2 regions of the Thermosediminibacter oceani DSM 16646 genome follow, and region 2 is predicted to be linked to the other one. Evidence: a T-box and tRNA genes for the amino acid it is inferred to sense, from the RefSeq annotation. Region 2 holds a T-box; the other holds one or more tRNA genes.
What was found. The T-box of region 2 lies ahead of TOCE_RS03435 (valine--tRNA ligase). A T-box ahead of a tRNA ligase gene usually reads a tRNA of that ligase, here a tRNA-Val.
Positions count from the first base shown of each region.

Region 1 (9,930 bases), 700 kb from region 2:
TATTTTACCAGCCTTGGTAGCTCAGTTGGTAGAGCAGAGGACTGAAAATCCTCGTGTCGGTGGTTCGATTCCGCCCCAAGGCACCAGATATGTGCGGAAGTGGCTCAGGGGTAGAGCATCGCCTTGCCAAGGCGAGGGTCGCGGGTTCAAATCCCGTCTTCCGCTCCATTTTTTATTTAAATGGCGGCATAGCCAAGTGGTAAGGCAGAGGTCTGCAAAACCTTCATCCCCAGTTCGAATCTGGGTGCCGCCTCCAATTAAATAGCCTCCAATTAAATAAAAGAGCCGGGATGGCGGAACTGGCAGACGCACAGGACTTAAAATCCTGCGGGTAGCAATACCCATACCGGTTCGATTCCGGTTCCCGGCACCATCGAAAATCATAAAATTTTCAATAGAAGATGACGATGAACCGTCATCTTTATTATTTTGCTCTTTTTCACTCCTTTCGGTTTTGAGCAATTTTAAGCGTTTTATATACCGTCCTGTGGGATCCTGCCAGAAATAAATGTATAATTCACCTGTATCGGGGTTAAGTCGTAATTGACGTATAAAATTTACTGCCATTCTTTTTTCTCTATTAGAGGCCGTATAGGACGTTAAAACCGATTCTAAATTATGCAACCTCTCAAGTATTGTAGCTTCATCAATTCTTTTTGCCTCCGGTGATTCTTTCTACATTTTTTGTAATTCCTCCTCTAGAGACAGTTTTTTTTTAAGCTGATCTAAAAGTATAGGGATAATTGGTGCCCAAATGGTGCCCAAAAAGTTTATTTTTAAAGTATGGTATTAATTAGAACGGATGTTTTTGGTAATGAAAGCCTTAATTTTCATGATATATACGGAATACACTACATTAAAAAATATTATTATCAGGCTCTCATAATGCGCAGGTCAGGTTCAAATTCCACTATTAGCTTCAGAGAACAAAAGGTTTCCGGAATTTTCTCGGAAGCCTTTTTATTTAGTTCCCGTTCTTCCATAAATACTCCAGGGATACCCACCCTTTGCAATGTCTTTTTCACTTTAATTAAGTAGTGTGAACGAAACTGTGACTTATCATAATTTTAGAAAATATATACTTAACAAAAATATACATAATGATATAATTTTTACAGGAATGGAAAAATTTAATATACTATTTGGGGAGGGAATCCATATAAAATAGAATGCTAAAACCCTCTTTTTCTGAGGGTTTCAGCAACTTATTAAATTAAGAAAGGAGAGATGGTAAATGAAAAGAAAAATCTTATCACTACTCATGATCGTGGCAATGTTATTGATAAATGTAACTGCTCTGGCTGCTGAAAATGATCGTGTTCCGCTCACGGCTGAGGTGATATCTCCGGAATTCCCTGATGCCTATATCATGGTAGAAAAGGTCGCGGCAAAAGATATTGAGGTTACGATTGATGGAAATGATATTAACGTTAGAGGTACTACAAAGGAAGCGCAAGATTTTGTGCGTAAGTATATTGCCAATAATACTGAATTGAAGAAAAAGCTTGCTTCGAATAAAGGAAAACTCGTTGGTATAGTATCAGCCACAGCTTTCGTTGAAGAGACGTACGAGATAGTAGACGACAAGGTTGTCGTTACAAACAGCAGGCTCCTTTCAAAAAACGAAGTAGATGTTATCGGCATTGAAAACTTCAAGCCATTGGAGACACCAATGGTACCGCAGGCCACTTTTACTCCCAAAACCAGTCAGAGGGGCACTTTGACAATTACATTCGAATGCTTCGATCTCTCGTATGGTAGCACTGCCCACTATGAGCTCTTTGGTGATGCACATTGGGATGGATTCTACTTCTTCTACGATCCTAAGAATAATCCCGCCATTGGTGAGGATTTCTTCGGCTTCGCATGGGGAGGCGACTTTGATTATGACGATACAGATATATCCGCTACTGCTTGGTGGGATAACGGCCAGCGCCAGACTGTATACCTAGCTAATGCCGAACCTAATGCAGGTATCGTGTGGTCATTTGAGGAGTACCTGTATGTGCCTAACCTTTTTACATTGTATGTAGAAGATGTATATATACATACTTCCATCATTAAGAATAAAAAGACTGGCGACGGCAACACGACCGCGGCAATTCTCAAATATATTCACACATATCAAGACGTTACCGGCACCATTGATATTAGCGCTGGCCCTGACGGTGTAGGTGCAGGCTTCACCCTTAGTGGGACTCCTAATCAATGGAGCCTCGTTGCTACTATAAGCGGTCTTTACTACTAAAACGTTTTAATGTAATAAGTTTGCCATTTGTTTGGCAAGCAACCGTAATGATTACAGTGGCTTGCTACTTACGAAATTTAGTAACCTACAGCCTCCGAAAAATATATAATAGAAGGAGGTAATTAATAGAGGGAGGTAATGATTTGAAAAAGGGCACATTAATTTTAGTCATCGCAATCGTATGCGTTTTTGCTATTAGTATTATTTCTATATTTATAGTTAGAAATAATAATCTTTCACCATATGATTTCTTAGTGAAAAAATTGGAATATGAACATGGTAAACCAACTGAAATGCTTTATCAAGCAAATATAGATGAAGGGGAATATCTTATTTTCTATAAAGATCAAAGAGGAATTGTTGCCTGTGCCATTATTAAAAAAAAGCTTTTCTCATATAGTTTATTGACAATCAGTTCGGGAATATGGCCGACAAACAGTGAAAATCCTGCCAATTTTAGATTCACCTCATACAAGTACAATAAAGGTAGGGCATGGATAAGTTGGGGTATCATCAGAAATAGCTCTGTCGCCAAAGTACTATTTGACGGTCAGGAGGCGACGATTGTAGAAGCTAAAGGTCTGCGGATTTGTTATATTACAGGCAAAGGAGAGCCTGATGACTTGGTTTGGGAACTCCTTGATGGGCAAGGTCAAACTATCAAAAGCTACGGCAAGTAACTCCATTAGCATTCGCAATGCGCAGGTCGTGGGTTCGAATTTCACTATCAACAGAGAACATATAATGTATCAGGAAATGAATCGAGGATCATAAAAACTCCACACAAATGGCGAAAAAAGCCATTAAAGGGAGGTTTATCTTTACTAATTGTTGTTCACTTCGGTTCATTGGTCAATATTTTTTACTTTAACCTCTTGCATAAAACGAGGATAGATGCTATAATAACATCTGCAAGTTAAATTTTTGAACTTATGAGACAATCTTATAGCTTCGGGACGATTCCGGTTCCCGGCACCAGGTAGTGGGCGCTTAGCTCAGTGGGAGAGCGCTTCCTTGACGCGGAAGAGGTCGTAAGTTCAATCCTTACAGCGCCCACCATTTTTATGCCTGAAAAAAGGCTCTTTTTTTATGCCAGAATTTAGGTCAGCTCCCTTCTTTTTGTTGTATAAGGGTTCGTGGCAGGGACATATAATATTTATAAGTTAGTAAGGGAGTGACCTCAATGCGTTTTATAACCATTGGAGTTATAGAACCGATCGACGGTTTTGAACATAGATTGCGCGCGGAATTTGAGACTCTAAAGGAAAAGGGAATGGAGGCGATTCTGCGCAGGGAAAAGGTAGGAACTTCGATTTTTTATCACTGCGCAATAGAAGATGATTTATTTACTTATATCGCCGAAATGCTGGCAGACCTAGTAATCGACTTTTGGGAGCCCAAGCTTTTAAAAAGAATTATCAGGAAATATTTTTATTTTGATAAGAACGAACAAACAGCGATTTTTAATTTTGCCAGGAGGATATTAAATTTTTCTTATGGCAAGGATAAAAGCTCGCAAAATCTCTCAAAACGAAAGACGATTGTGATACATAAAATTCTGGATCACTTGAATAACTGCAACACGATAATTCTGGACGGATTTATAAATTTCAGGTTAAAAGAGTACATCGAGCATCTAGAAGAAGTCGTCGACAAGGCCATCGACGAGTACCTGATGGAAAAAGAATACCGGGAATTTATAAATTTACTCAGGTTTTTTGTGGACCTTCATGAGCCAAAAGAAGAATTGGTGCATATTCTGGTCAAAAACGGTCAATTTCTCCTACTGGATAGAGATATGAAGCCAGTGGACAAAGATAAAGGTATAGACACCATAGCAAAGGAAAACCCCGATCTTAGCCTTGACGATATCGCATTGAGCATCCTTATTAATCTGGCCCCCCGAAAGATCATAATTCACGGTTATACCGGCCTGGAAAAAAGTGAAGTTATAAGTATAATTTATAACATTTTTGAGGGCCGGGTTTATTTTTGCAATAACTGCGAAATCTGCCTGGCTTCGAAACCAAAGCAAAAGTGAAATTTTGAGCCCTACGGGCTCTCAGACTGTCGACAAAGTAACTGTCGACAGTCTTTTTTTGCAAAAGGTAGTACAAAAATCATCAGCTTTTTAGTAAAATTAAAGAAGATACAAAAATATTGTGGGGCGATGAAATGTTAACGAAGAAAAATAGAGAAATAATAAAGCAAGTAGAATTAGTAAGCATCGATAGCCTGGTGCCTCAAGACCATCTCCTTAGAGCTGTAGAAGAAAGCATCGACTTTAGTTTCATATATGAAGAAGTAAAAGACCTATATAGCGAAAATACAGGAAGACCTAGTATTGACCCGGTAGTGTTAATTAAGCTACTCATGCTCCAAGCATTGTATGGAATCCGCTCCATGCGCCAAACCATCAGAGAAGTAGAAGTCAATGTAGCTTACCGTTGGTTTTTAGGCTATGGATGTTTATTGCATAATTAAAATGGACAGAGTTGCAAAATAAAATCCCCACTTTTGCAACTCAAAAATCCCCAAATTTGCAAAGGTCATTGCAGGCACCCCTAAAAACCTTTACCCTTGTAGTTAGGGAAATCTTAACTGCAAGGGAGGATTGGAGGATGCTCACAATGACCCATATTGATAATATCAGAAAAGCGTTCTTTATGAAAGGGCAAAATATCAGCGAGATAGCCCGGGAATTCCAAAAAGACCGAAAAACTATACGCAAGTATATTTATCAAGAAGACTGGAACACCAGGGTTAAAGTTGAAGAAGTTAAACATACCTTCCCAAAACTCGACCCTTTCAAGGCGGATATAGATCAGTGGCTTGAAGAAGATAAAAAAGCTCGCAAAAAGCAGAGGCATACCGCCAAAAGGATTTATGACAGGCTCTGTGAAAAATACCAAGATAAGTTTAACTGTTCTTACCGCACCGTAGCAGGCTACGTAGCCATGAGAAAAAAAGAATTGTACCAGGACAACTCATGTCGTCTGCCGCTGGAACATATCCCGGGTGAAGCGCAGGTGGATTTCGGTGAGGCAGACTTTTACGAAAACGGGACGCTGCATCACGGATTTTATCTGAACCTGTCGTTTCCCTACAGTAACGTAGGATATACCCAGCTTTTCAAGGGAGAAAACCAGGAATGCCTGTTTCAGGGACTTAAGGACATATTTGAACACTTGGGGGGAGTACCCCGTAAGCTATGGTTTGATAACGCCAGCACTATCGTGAAACTCTCGAAAAATGGAGAGCGCAAACTAACCGACGCCTTCCTGAGGTTCAAGCAGCACTATGGTTTTGAAGCGGTATTCTGTAACCCTGCTTCCGGCCATGAAAAGGGTAATGTGGAAAACAAGGTGGGATACCACCGGCGCAACTTCCTTGTCCCGGTCCCCAGGTTTGAAAAGCTGGAGGATTTTAACCGCGAACTTTTACGATTGTGCGACCGGGACATGCACCGCGAACACTACCGGAAGGAGGCATCCATAGCCGAACTTTTTAATGAAGACCGTAAGGCTCTGCTTGAGCTGCCTACCGTTCCTTACGAGGTAGCCGGTTACATAACAGTCAAAACCAACGCCTACGCCAAATTCAGCTTGAACGGTGGAAAGCACCTATACTCTACCGCCCCCAAATACGCCAACAGCCGGGTGCTTGTAAAGATAACAGCCCATGAGGTCATACCGCTGGATGAGAGCCACCGGGAAATCGTGCGCCACCGGCGGCTTTACGGGGACAACAAGCAAGAAAGCATGGACTGGCTGCCATATCTTACCCAGCTTTCCCGCTGTCCGGGAGCCCTTAAGTATTCGGGAATATACAGCATGCTGCCGGACCCACTCCGGGAATACCTCGACGGCTTAAGCAAAAGTGAGCGCGGCAAAGCGCTCAAGGCTTTGGCTGTGCTTTGTACCAAAAGCAGTTTTGAACAGGCTGTGAACGCTGTAGCCGAGGCTCTCCTTTACGGAGTGCAGGATTTAGACAGCCTCGTAGCCATCCATAACAGGATAACGGGTATAACCCCGCAGTTGGAGCCGGTAAAGATTCCGGAAGGGGTTCCTGAACTCACTGCATTCCGCTTCAATGCAGAAGACTATGACAAAGCCTTTCTGAAAGGCGGTGCCAATTTATGCTGAAGGACGAAATCGCCGCCTGCTGTAAAGCATTAAAACTCAGCCGCAATCTAGTGGAAAACTGCGACAAGATCGAGGCTCAAAGCCATGAAGAATACCTGCTGAAGCTGCTAAGATTAGAACTGGAGCACAGAGACGCAAGCCGAAAGGACAGGCTTTTGAAAAATGCGGGCTTTTACACGATAAAGACCTTTGCCGGCTACATATTCGATGAAATCAAACTCCCGCAGGGGCTTACACCGCAGGACCTAAAAGATTGCAAATTTCTCGAAGAAAAGAAAAACCTGATCCTTTACGGCAACGTGGGAACCGGCAAAACCCATCTTGCCACCGCCATCGGTGTGGAGGCCTGTAAAAAAGGCTACAACGTAAAGTTTTTCCGCACTGCAGCGCTGGTAAACCGGCTGGTGGAAGCCCGGAAGGGAGGTGAACTTTCCGGGTTACTGAAACAGCTTTCCAAACCAGATCTTCTGATCTGCGACGAATGGGGCTATGTTCCTTTGGACCGCGAAGGAGCGCAGCTACTTTTCAGGTGATTTCGGACTGCTATGAACGTCGCAGTGTAGTAATTACCACTAACCTGGAATTCAGCCGCTGGGCGAGCATTTTCTACGATGAGCAGATGACAGCAGCAATGATTGACCGGCTAATACACCACAGTTACCTATTGATCTTTGATGGTCAAAGCTACCGGATGAGGCAATCACTCATGAGGCAATTAAGTTAACATAAAAATTCCCCACCGGTGCCTGGGGAAAAACCTTTGCAAAAATGGGGAATTTCCTCTTGCAAAAAACAGCTATGGATTACAAGAAAAAATACCTCACTTTTCAACTTTTGGAAAAAACTATGAACGGCGGTTTAAGGAAAGTGATCTATTTGAAAAGATATTCGAGCGGGTGTTGATGGAAGCAATAGAATGCGGGTTTGTTAAAACAGATGCAGTATTTATCGATGCTACTCACATAAAAGCCAGTGCCAATAAGAATAAATATATCGAGAAAGTCGCTAAGCAACGGACTCAAAAATATAAGGAAGAACTTTTAAAAGAAATCAACGCCGAACGGGAAGCAAACGGTAAAAAGCCCTTTGAAGAAGAAGATGATGATGACGATAACAACAAAGGAGAAAATAGCTCTAAAAAAGTCAGGGTAAGCACCACAGATCCTGAAAGTGGGATGTTTCAAAAAGGGGAAAAAGAGCGCTGCTTTGCCTACACAGCTTCTGTAGCCTGTGACCGGAACAACTTTGTCCTTGGTGTCAAAATAGCACCTGGAAATGTTCATGACAGCCAGGTATTCTCCGATTTATTTCAAGAAGTAAACGATAAATTTTCTAAAATAGAGGCGGTAGTGGTTGATGCAGGCTACAAAACCCCCGGGATATGCAGAGAAATCATTGAGGCAGGAGCGCTTCCCGTTATGCCCTACAAGAGGCCGATGACCAAAGATGGCTACTTTAAAAAACGCGAATACGTCTATGACGAATATTATGATTGTTACATATGCCCCAACAACCAAATATTAGAATACAGCACCACCAACCGGGCGGGATACCGGGAATATAGGAGCAACCCCCAAATATGCTGTAAATGTCCCATGCGCCTACAGTGCACCAAAAGTAAAAATTACACAAAAATCATAACTCGGCATATATGGGAGCATTACATAGAAATAGCGGAAGATATAAGACACACCCAATGGGGTAAAGAACTATACAAAATGCGCGGCCAGACCATCGAGCGGGTATTTGCCGATGCGAAGGAAAAGCATGGCATGCGCTATACAAATCTACGAGGCTTGAGGAAAGTTGGACATTACCTCACGCTTCTTTTCGCATGCATGAATTTAAAAAAGCTGGCTTTATGGAAGAAAAGACGGGGAACGTTTCCGCCAACAGTCCCCGCTTTACATTCGTTTTTCTTAAAAATTTTCTTCGCCTTCAACAAAAAGCCGCTTTTAGGTTATGCATCCTAAAAGCGGCTTTGTCTACAAGCTGTGAGCCCTACGGGCTCTTTTTTTACTGGCTATTTGACGGTATATATGTTATATTATTTTTCGAAACCAATTCTAAGGGAACAAAATGCGGGGTAGAAATGATGAATTACAACTACTTAATACTGCAGTTAATACTGATGCCTTTTATCGGAGCTTTTATAGGCTGGGAGACTAATGTGCTCGCAATTAAGCTCATATTCCGGCCATTAAAACCGGTGAGAATCCTCGGGTTTCAGATGCAGGGCCTTATTCCCAAGAGGAGAGCTGAGATTTCAAAAAATATAGGTGAAACCCTTGAAAAAGAAGTCCTGTCTTCCGACGACATAGTGGAGCGGTTGACCTCGGATAATATAAAGCGGCAGATACTAAGCAACCTTAAAAATATTGTGGAGGAAAAAGCTAATGAGAAACTGCCGGCTTTCATACCCCAGCCTTTAAGAACAGGAATAACGGCTTACTTGAAGGAAACCGTAGACCGTCACGGAGAAGATATCTTCGATGAATTGAAAGTAAACTTAGCAGCGAAGATCAGAGAAGAGGTAAAGCTCGGTCGGATGGTGGAGGAGAAAATCAATGCCCTCGACCTGGAGCAGTTGGAAAATCTGATAATAAAACTTTCCAGGAAAGAACTCAGACAGATCGAGATCCTCGGCGGAGTCATAGGATTTTTCATAGGGGTGGTGCAGGCGGTGTTCTCATACTATGTAAATTTTTTGAGGTAAAACTTGACTTTAACTTTTCATGAGTTTATAATAGATAAAAATCAAAAATATGCGGACGGTGAAGAGAAGAGTAGGCTTATGATTTCTCCCAGAGAGGGGCCGGTAGCTGGAAAAGCCCTGAGAATAGTAAGCTGAAGACCACCTCGGAGTCCTAAGACGGCATCTTTATGCCATAAAGAGTTTCAATTAGGGTGGAACCACGGGAGCAACCTCTCGTCCCTTTCGGGGCGAGAGGTTTTTCGATTTTGACCAATTAATCGGAAAGAGGGGGAAACGATGCAGGAAACGGTTAAAGTCGTGTTGAAAGGAAATGAGGAGAGGGTTTATCCTAAAGGGGTCACAGTGATGGATATAGCCCAAGACTTGGGGCCGAGGCTTGCGAAGGAGGCCCTCGTGGCTAAGGTTAACGGCGTTATCGTGGACCTGAACCATCGGATAGAAGAAGATTCAAGTGTTGAAATACTTACCTTTGAAGACGAAGAGGGAAAGGATGCGTTCAGACACAGTACATCTCACGTTATGGCCCAGGCCGTGAAGAGGCTTTTCCCGAATGTAAAGCTCGCTATCGGACCTTCTATTGAAGAGGGTTTTTACTACGATTTTGACAGAGATGAGAGTTTTACTCCGGAAGACCTGGAGAGAATCGAAAAGGAAATGGAGAAGATAGTAGCCGAAGACCAGCCCTTTATCCGGATGGAAGTATCTAGGGAAGAGGCCGTTAAAATATTAAAGGAGATGGGAGAACCGTACAAGGTCGAATTGGTTGAAAATCTGCCCGATGATGCTAAGATAAGTTTTTATAAAAACGGTGAATTCATCGA
Region 1 is NC_014377.1:1,372,250-1,382,179, reverse strand. It holds tRNA gene TOCE_RS07110 (tRNA-Phe) at 11-86, shown strand; tRNA gene TOCE_RS07105 (tRNA-Gly) at 94-168, shown strand; tRNA gene TOCE_RS07100 (tRNA-Cys) at 183-256, shown strand; tRNA gene TOCE_RS07095 (tRNA-Leu) at 285-373, shown strand; gene TOCE_RS07090 (hypothetical protein) at 1,235-2,248, shown strand; gene TOCE_RS07085 (hypothetical protein) at 2,392-2,928, shown strand; tRNA gene TOCE_RS07080 (tRNA-Val) at 3,233-3,307, shown strand; gene ytxC (putative sporulation protein YtxC) at 3,432-4,289, shown strand; partial or broken gene TOCE_RS07070 (transposase) at 4,424-4,714, shown strand; gene istA (IS21 family transposase) at 4,879-6,393, shown strand; partial or broken gene istB (IS21-like element helper ATPase IstB) at 6,387-7,117, shown strand; gene TOCE_RS07055 (IS1182 family transposase) at 7,119-8,366, shown strand; gene TOCE_RS07050 (DUF445 domain-containing protein) at 8,486-9,109, shown strand; gene thrS (threonine--tRNA ligase) at 9,386-9,930, shown strand, end outside.
Region 1: it has a tRNA-Val gene. The T-box ahead of TOCE_RS03435 (valine--tRNA ligase) is inferred to sense a tRNA for this amino acid. The anticodon was not compared.

Region 2 (9,930 bases):
CAGGAACTCCGTAACTTCTGAAGTCACATCGTTTAGCCTGGACAGGATCCACCGGTCTTTAAGCGATAGATTTTCCAATTCCGGTTCTCCGGGCTCGAAGCCCTCCAGGTTCATCATGACGAACCGGGAGGCGTTCCATATCTTGTTCGCAAAGTTGCGGCTGTGCTCTGCCTTTTCCCAGGAGAACCTTATATCGTTTCCAGGAGTGTTGCCGGTGCACAGAGCAAACCTGAGGGTGTCGGCGCCGTACTTTTCTATGACCTCCAGGGGATCTATGCCGTTGCCCAGAGATTTGCTCATCTTGCGGCCTTGGGCGTCCCTGACAAGGCCCGTTATAGCCACGTACTCGAAGGGCTCCTCCTTCATGAACTCCATAGCCATGAATATCATGCGGGCTACCCAGAAGAATATTATGTCGTAGCCGGTAACCAGCGCGGAAGTCGGATAAAAATACCTGAGGTCCTCTGTGTCGTCGGGCCAGCCCAGCGTCGAGAAAGGCCAGAGGGCCGAACTGAACCAGGTATCGAGCACGTCCGGGTCCTGTTCCAGGGAACTTCCGCCGCATTTTGAGCATTTTACGGGCGTTTCCCTCGCCACGATGGTCTCTCCGCAATCCTGGCAGTACCACGCGGGAATCCGGTGGCCCCACCAGAGCTGCCTCGAAATGCACCAGTCGTGAATGTTTTCCAGCCAGTTTATATATATTTTGGTGAACCTGTCGGGGACGAACTTCACCCTGCCCTGCTTTACCACTTCAATGGCAGGCTCGGCCAGAGGCTTCATCCTGACAAACCACTGCTTGGAGACCATCGGTTCCACCACGGTGTGGCAGCGGTAGCACTGGCCCACGCTGTGGGTCAGGTCTTCGATCTTTTCCAGTAAACCCTTTTCTTCCAGTTCTTTAATTATGGCTTTCCGGCACTCGTACCTGTCGAGGCCTTCAAACTTTCCGGCGTTTTCGTTCATGCGCCCTTCTTCGTCCATGACCTTGATTATCGGGAGTTCGTGGCGCAGACCCATCTCGAAATCGTTGGGATCATGGGCGGGAGTTACCTTCACCGCGCCTGTCCCGAATTCCATATCCACGTAGTCGTCGGCGATGATCGGGATTTCCCTGTTCACCAGCGGCAGAACGACGGTCTTGCCGATGTATGCTTTGTACCTTTCATCCGCCGGGTGCACGGCCACGGCCGTATCGCCCAGTATGGTCTCGGGGCGGGTGGTCGCCACGGTTATGTGGCCCGAGCCGTCGCTGAAGGGATACCTCACATGGTAGATCTTATCATTTCTCTCCTCGTGCTCTACCTCTATGTCCGAAAGGGTCGTCTTACACGTCGGACACCAGTTCACGATGTAGTCGCCGCGGTATATGAGGCCCTTTTCGTATAGCCTTACGAACACTTCGCGCACTGCGCGGCTGAGCCCCTCGTCCAGGGTGAACCTGAACCTGGACCAGTCGCAGGAAGCGCCTAGTTTTTTCAGTTGGTTCACTATGGTGTCGCCGTACTTTTCCTTCCAGGCCCACACCCTTTCCAGGAACTTTTCCCTGCCGAGATCGTACTTGGACAGCCCCTCTTCTGCCAGCTGCTCCTTCACCTTGGCTTCTGTGGCGATTCCCGCGTGATCGGTGCCGGGTAACCACAGCGTCGGGTAGCCCTGCATCCTCTTATACCTTATCAGGATGTCCTGGATGGTGTTGTTGAGGGCGTGCCCGATGTGGAGGTGACCGGTTACATTTGGCGGCGGAATAACTATGGTGAAGGGTTCCTTCTCCGGATCAATTTCCGCGCGGAATAAATTCTGTTCTTCCCAGAATCTGTACCATTTATCCTCCACATTTTTTGGGTCGTAAACGGAAGGGATATTGGTGAAATCCATTCTTCCTCCTCCTTTAAAAAATGTAAAAACTTAAAAGGCCTTTCGCCCTGATTTAAGGACGAAAGGCCTTTTTCGCGGTACCACCTTAGTTCCCGGACTTTCAAATCCGGGCTCTCGAAAATATAACGGAAAAACCGGCCCCGGCTACTTTTTCACCGGGACGGCTCAGGGGCGACCTTCGAAAGCTACCCTTAAGAAGGCTTTCACCCGGCGGCCTTCCTCTCTTTTATAAGGGTTGGCTTTCTACTCCTCCCCGTCAACGCCTTTGCACTCTCTATTTTTATGTATATTTTACCTTCAGGCTATTGCTTTGTCAAGAGCGCCAAAAGAAGAACTTGTCCGTGCAAACGCTGAGCCAATTCATAGAGTCGGGCACCTACATGCTGGACTCCGTTCTTGAGGCTTCCATATATGCTGAGCTACCGCTGCCTATTGTTCAAAAAGCCTCTAAATCATTCATTATTTCTTCCATAGTATTAACCACATCTTCAGCCAAATCTACGGCTATAGTAGCTATTTCCCTGTTGTACACTCGTGCAGGAATACTGTCCGGCAGGCCGTTAGGATACCTTGTTGGAATGTAATAACCGTCTAGTATAGACCATTTTTCGCACTTTTCTCCTATTTTTTCATTATACTGGGCGGCTCTTCGGGCTAATACGTTCACCGAATGGCCCAGGACTATAGTTTCCCCCATAGCATATAAAAGAGCTTTAATGGCTTTTTCAGCCACCTGCTGGGCTAAAAAGCACGCGATATGATAGCCACCTTGTTCGGCCAGGACTCTGGCCCACTTTAAGTCTTCTTTTGCCTGTTCCAGCCATCTCTTACCCTCTTCCATTCCCGACCTTCTCATACAGCACCCTCCCCTCGGCAGCGGCTTTTTTGAAAAAAGGCTTTTTCTTAACAGTTTGCCATTCTTCAGGCGTATAAACCAGTATATCCGCAGCTACTCTAGGAGCGACTTTTCTATAGATAAAACCTATCCGCTCGATAAATGGTAGATCGCTCTTTAAAACCACTATGATGTCGAGGTCGGTTAAAAGGTCTTTGCGCCCCGCAGCATAAGAACCAAAGAGCAGTATTTTTTCCGCACCGAGCTTTTTAAGCTCTGCTGTAATCCTTTCTAGTTCACTTTCTAACAAAGCTTTGTATTCTTTTTCCGCCCTTTTTATGTCCATGCACATCATTCCCGAAAGAAATAATTGTGGGGCTAATTATGTTTCATATTAGCATAATAACGATTTTTTGTAAATAAAAGCCTTTTTTCTGCTATCCTTATTTTTTTTAGTCAATTTTTGGGCAGCCCGATATCCTTTGAATGAACATATGTTATCGATAAGATGAAATGTAATAACCCCGGTAATGAAGTTACGAAAGAAATTAAACCCCTCAACCTTATTGAATAAAAGTCTAATGCATTCAGGGAGAATAAAAAGACCATTATATAGATCAATAAAACCATGGAAATCTTAATTGCTTTTTTTAACTGTTTAGATAAAGTTAAAAGGATGAAGGAAGGGAAGGAGAAAAACAAAATAAAAAATGAGGGAAGAAAAAGCAGGATGGTAGTAATGTCCGTAAAAAGAGGAAACATATTATTTTCATATTTGGGCCAAAATTTGTAGACTAAAAGAGAGCAAATCAAAACGGAAATAGTGTAAAGAACTTTCAAGCAATTCCCTCCAAGTTTTGCAGTGTTTGGATTAATTCCCCTTCTTAAATATCCGGTTAAAAAATCCCAGCAGTTCATCGCCGGAAATTTCGTATCTATATCTTTCGTTTTCATCCGAAATAACCCTGAACCCCAGCCTACGATGAAGCAAAACCGAAGATTTGTTGTTTTTATGGGCAGAACTGAAAACTTATTTCGGATGATTCGATAATATTTCTCTGTAGCCTTTTTGTAATATCTCGCGCAAAATTGAGCTTCTTTTGTACGCAGGATGTACCTGTATCGACATCACATTCCAGCAGTCTTCAGAAAGAGGCATATACTCCAGATAAGCAGCCAGAATATCGCTCCCCAGACCAGGATAAACCTAGCCCTTTTTCAATTTCTCTGACAAGGTCATTCTTTCGTCTCTCGGGATCAAACTCTATGCCTAATTCCTTTAATATCGGGCTCATGTTTATCCTATCAAGCTCCACTATTTTTCCCAGATTCATGAGGTAAAATTCCCTTCCACTTTAACAAAAAAAGAGCAAAAATTGCAGCAAAGGAATCTACAAATTCATTGTCTCTGCTTCCATAGGCTATTTCTGCCAATCTTTTCTATATTCCACTTCATTTTTATAAATCGGAATATCGTTAACAAAAGCTATTATTTCATCACCTTTTTTCATTCTCAACTCTTTTTTTCTTTCTTATAGCTACCTATTCTGGTCTTTAATATAAACCGCCATTTCAATCCGCCCGAAAAACCAACATTTTTAATTTCTTCGACTTTAAAAGAGAAATAACGGCAATCAGGCATAAGAAACTCAGCGGCATTACGAGATAGGTATAATATATACCCGATCTATCCGTAAAAAACCCCAGCAGAGGGGCCGAAGCGGCTACAAAAAGGCCCATCAATAAATTGTGAAAAGAGAGTATCGTGGCACGTATTTTCGAAATAATGGACTCATTCAGGCGTCTGAAGATATAAGGGGAAGCTATACCTCTAATTGCATAGAAAACTAAAAGCAAAGGCAAGCTGAAATACAAATACTTAATTTGACTCATCAATATTATAAACAGGAACAATGCTATACATATATAAAGCTGGCCTTCATTTTTAAACAAATCGGTTATCTGCCTGCTTTTTCTGGAAAAGAATCATGCAGTCAAATTGAAAATACATACCAGCGCTCCGAAGTATTGCGGCGGCACTTTATTTAAATATAAATATGTCTGTTCGATGTTTTTGGCCAAATGTATAAAGGATAGAATTCCAATAGAAAAGAGGGACAAGAATAATATGTCGGCGTTTTTAAATATAAATTTTCCGCTTTCTTCGATGATTTGAGAATAGGACAACTTGGCTTCCGGTTTTTTCGCCTTCCAAACTTATATTTGCCAGACCGAGCGCCAACAATGATGGAATATTAGGAATATAAAGGTGAGATATAAAGGATAATAGATGCTTTTCGTATATAGAAAACCTGCTGTCAGAGAAGTAATCGCCATAGCGTAATAAACCCATGACATTATGCTGCCGTCAATTTGTTGAAACTTATCTCTCATATTATTTTCATTTAAAAAGTCATACAAATAAGCGTTGTCCGCACCCGATATAAAAGTAGCTCCAATCGAAAATATCACTATCCCGACAACAAAGAATAGATAATTTTGACCGATTATAAAAAATATGACTGCAATCGCTTGGAAAAATGCTCCAAAAAACAAACTGTATTTTATGCCAAACTTATCCGCTACAGCGCCACCCGGAACCTCAAAGAAAGTTATGGTTAAAGCTGAAAAGGTCTCCAGGAACATTATTTGGGTAACGTTCAAACCGTGTGCGAACAAATAAAGTATAATAATAGCATCCATGAATAACGCCTTCGTAAAAACACTGTACAGGGTAAATTTCATTATGTGTTTCTTTCAATCCCCATTTAATACCCCCTTATGTTAAAGATTGGTTTTTAAATTTCGGCACAAATCTGTAAATTCCTTTTTTAGGTAAGGGAAATTTTATCACAGATTGTTTTTTTCACATTGTTGTAAGCTCCTCTTTTGGTAAAAGCTCTTCATGAGTCCCAACTTCAACAATTTCTCTTTTATGTAAGACCATCACTTTTGTCACAATTTTCAAGGTCAAAAGTCTGTATGAGCAATTATCAAAACGGTTTTGTCAGCCGGCAGGTTATAATCGTATTTTTTCGAATTTTTTATATATACCAATTCCCAATGATTCTCTAAAATCATAAAAATATCTTACCCAATATTCCAACAGAAGCATGCCACAGCATACCGGGAATAACACTCCTTGTTCTTAAATATAAATATCCCCATATAAGACCTGTAGGCTGTTCGAAGCTAAACACATCCAATAAAGCGTGCCAAAGACTGTAATTGTATTGTATGACCATAGAAGGAACATGGCTTGCACTAAAAATTATTGAAGAAATAACTAAAGCATTGAGCGAATTCTTTAATATAACTTCTAATCGCGGAAGTAAAAAACCTCTATAAAACAATTCTTCGGGTAAACCGTTTATAAATATATGAATAAGATATACAGCTATAAGCAACTTATAATCAGATATTTTAAATCCTTCATAGATACCTAACAATACACTTAATGCCATAAGCACAAAGGTAAGCTTCCAGTACCCTCTATTAAAACCCATTTCTCTAAGTTTATAGCCCATTAGTAGGTAGATTAATATAATGGGAATTGTTATCAATATTGTAACTGTAATAGCATTCATGAGTTCTCCAGATAGAACTGTTAATGTTTTATAATTCAATAAGAAAATATTTCGCATAAATTCTCGAAAATTATGTACTTTACTTGCAAAAGCAGCATTCTTGACGTAATTATGTACCAAAACAGCTATTATTAACTCATATACAAAAAATATAAATCCGACACATAACTCTAATTTGGGATTTTTTATCTTAACAGACTTAGGTGAATCTTCGGTCATAATCCTGATTATTTAATAATACAACTAAGTTCTTCAGGGCTACAACCAATCCCTGAAAACCCTTCAAACCAAATGTTACTGCTAATCCTACGATTATATAACCCAAAAGCAACGGTGTTTCTTTTAATCTCTTATAAAAATGAAGCATAATATTTAATACTTTTCCATCCAATAAAGAAGAAATATTATTCACTAACCTTCCTCCTAAAACAGCTTCTTAATTTTAAATTACCATCACCAAAGTAAAGCATTACTTATGGAACAGGACGAAAAACGGGGACGGGCTCTATTGATAACCGCTGGAGGCCTCGATGTCAAGGGGAGGCAGAGCCCGGCGATAGTGTATCCTTGACACCTAAAGGGCCGGAGGCGGTATAATAGGCCAAGCGATGGTGATAGAATCACCTGGTTCTAGCCAGAGGGATTTTTACACAAAAAAATTGGACTTGATCATCATAGAAGGATGAAATTTGCATGAAATATTTTGCAACCTCATTAAAAATTATCAAAATAATGTTTTTGATTTTTAGAATGACGGGACAATTCTAACATAGTTTCAACCCAATAATTATCATGTATGTTTCCTAGCTCTTCTGGACTTTTACCTTCTATAGTGTTATTGATAACTGACGTCCAGAGTTCACTTACTTCTTTTGCATATTGAAACAGCTCTGTATTATCCTCATTTAAAGAAACAGAATAATTGCCGTTTGCATGCCTTTTTATATTCAGTAAGTAATACTGAATTCTCTCGGCTATATATGCTGTATAATCATTTATTTGTGAAGACTTTGCTCTACCCAAGGTTCTAACAAAATAATTTGCTTCCTGAGAATAGTTAATAATATTAGCGTAATTATAAATAAGCTGATCAACTTCCGATTCGGTAAAATACTTTTTGCTAAAACCTGATTGGAGAATTTCATTATTACTGAGTATTGAGGAAGATAGTAAATACATCGTTGTATATAGTTTATCGGAAAATAAATTTTCATATTTTATGTTCTCCTGTCTTTGATTATAAACAAAAAAGCCTAATAGAATAGAGATAATTATTAACATAATTATGAAAAAATTTTTGTTCATTAATGCCTCACCTAATTAAATATAGCATTCTATTTAGCCCCCTAATAGAATTGGAGAAAAAGTTTGATAATGTTACAATGTTAATTAGGGGGTATGAAATTGAAAAAGAAACGTTATGACCAAGAATTTAAGGAGCAAGTTGTAAGAGAATGCCAGGAAGTTGGTAATATTGCGTTAGTGGCTAGAAGACATGGACTCTCCAAAAATACGGTATATAACTGGCTTCAAGCAACAAGAAAGAATGGTTCTGTTATCCCTCTGCCACGCGATGTAAACCAAAGGCTTTTAGAGGCAGAAAATAGGCTAGAAAGTTTAGCTAGGGAGAATGACCAGCTAAAAAGACTTGTGGCGGAAAAAGAACTAGAACTGGCTATTTTAAGAGAATTGCGGGATCGAGTAAACCCTCAGTAGCCGACAAAGTCGCAATTGCCAAAAGGTGGGTGGCGAAAGGATATAGTTTCTACTAACGTTCTTGCTTTTCGTCAGCCTTACACCATCCACCTTTTACGCATATGTAGCAAATATGTAGGCACCGACTATAACCGCCGATGTTGTTTTTTGCAAGAGGAAATTCCCCATTTTTGCAAAGAGTTTTCCCCAGGCACCGGTGGGGAATTTTTATGTTAACTTAACTGCCTCATGAGTGATTGCCTCATCCGGTAGCTTTGACCATCAAAGATCAATAGGTAACTGTGGTGTATTAGCCGGTCAATCATTGCTGCTGTCATCTGCTCATCGTAGAAAATGCTCGCCCAGCGGCTGAATTCCAGGTTAGTGGTAATTACTACACTGCGACGTTCATAGCAGTCCGAAATCACCTGAAAAAGTAGCTGCGCTCCTTCGCGGTCCAAAGGAACATAGCCCCATTCGTCGCAGATCAGAAGATCCGGTTTGGAAAGCTGTTTCAGTAACCCGGAAAGTTCACCTCCCTTCCTGGCTTCTACCAGCCGGTTTACCAGTGCTGCAGTGCGACAAAAACTTTACGCTGAATCCTTTTTTACAGGCCTCCACACCGATGGCTGTGGCAAGATGGGTTTTGCCGGTTCCCACGTTGCCGTAAAGGATCAGGTTTTTCTTTTCTTAAAATCCTCCAGCTTTTCAAACCCGGGGACCGGGACAAGGAAGTTGCGCCGGTGGTATCCCACCTTGTTTTCCACATTACCCTTTTCGTGGCCGGAAGTAGGGTTACAGAATACCGCTTCAAAACCATAGTGCTGCTTGAATCTCAGGAAGGCGTCGGTTAGTTTTCGCTCACCATTCTTCAAGAATTTCACAATAGTGCTGGCGTTATCGAACCATAGCTTATGAGGCACTCCACCAATATGTTCAAATATGTTCTTAAGTCCCTGAAACAGGCATTCCTGGTTTTCTCCCTTGAAGAGCTGAGTATAGCCCGCGTTACTGTAGGGAAACGACAGGTTCAGATAAAAGCCGTGGTATAGCGTCCCGTTTTCGTAAAAGTCTGCTTCGCCGAAATCCACCTGCGCTTCACCCGGGATATGTTCCAGCGGCAGACGGCATGAGTTGTCCTGGTACAATTCTTTTTTTCTCATGGCCACGTAGCCTGCTACGGTACGGTAAGAACAGTTAAACTTATCTTGGTATTTTTCATAGAGCCTGTCGTAAACTCTTTTAGCTGTATGTCTCTGCTTTTTGCGAGCTTTTTTATCTTCTTCTAGCCATTGGTCTATATCCGCCTTGAAAGGATCGAGTTTTGGGAAGGTATGTTTAGCTTCTTCAGCTTTAACCCTGGTGTTCCAGTCCTCTTGATAGATATACTTTCGTATCGTTTTTCGGTCTTTTTGGAACTCCCGGGCTATCTCGCTGATATTTTGCCCTTTCATAAAGAAAGCTTTTCTGATATTATCAATTTGGGTCATTGTGAGCATCCTCCATTCCTCCCTTGCAGTTAAGTTGTCCCTAACTACAAGGGTAAAGGTTTTTAGGGGTGCCTGCAATGACCTTTGCAAATTTGGGGATTTTTGAGTTGCAAAAGTGGGGATTTTATTTTGCAACTCTGTCCATTTTAATTATGCAATAAACAACAAGTATAACCCCGATAGACAATTCTATTTTAGGATTTTTTATTTTAACAGGACGAGGAGAACCTTCGGTCATAACCCTAATTATTAAGGCCCAGATTAATAGTAAAAACAGGTTTTTCAAGGCTACAATCAATCCATGAAGACCATACAAACCAAATGTCACTACTAACCCCACGATTATATAACCCAAAAGCAACGGTGTTTCTTTTAATATCTTATAAAAATGAAGCAAAATATTCAGTATCTTATTTTCTGGCAATCTAACATCAATCATGAGCCC
Region 2 is NC_014377.1:673,912-683,841, reverse strand. It holds gene TOCE_RS03435 (valine--tRNA ligase) at 1-1,878, opposite strand, end outside; T-box leader at 1,930-2,147, opposite strand; gene TOCE_RS03430 (HEPN domain-containing protein) at 2,315-2,734, opposite strand; gene TOCE_RS03425 (nucleotidyltransferase domain-containing protein) at 2,706-3,059, opposite strand; gene TOCE_RS12265 (hypothetical protein) at 3,170-3,667, opposite strand; gene TOCE_RS03420 (hypothetical protein) at 3,859-4,047, opposite strand; gene TOCE_RS03410 (MFS transporter) at 4,931-5,416, opposite strand; gene TOCE_RS11600 (CPBP family intramembrane glutamic endopeptidase) at 5,791-6,519, opposite strand; gene TOCE_RS03400 (hypothetical protein) at 6,500-6,712, opposite strand; gene TOCE_RS03395 (hypothetical protein) at 7,015-7,605, opposite strand; gene TOCE_RS03390 (transposase) at 7,705-8,016, shown strand; partial or broken gene istB (IS21-like element helper ATPase IstB) at 8,229-8,682, opposite strand; partial or broken gene istA (IS21 family transposase) at 8,682-9,485, opposite strand; gene TOCE_RS03375 (hypothetical protein) at 9,610-9,924, opposite strand.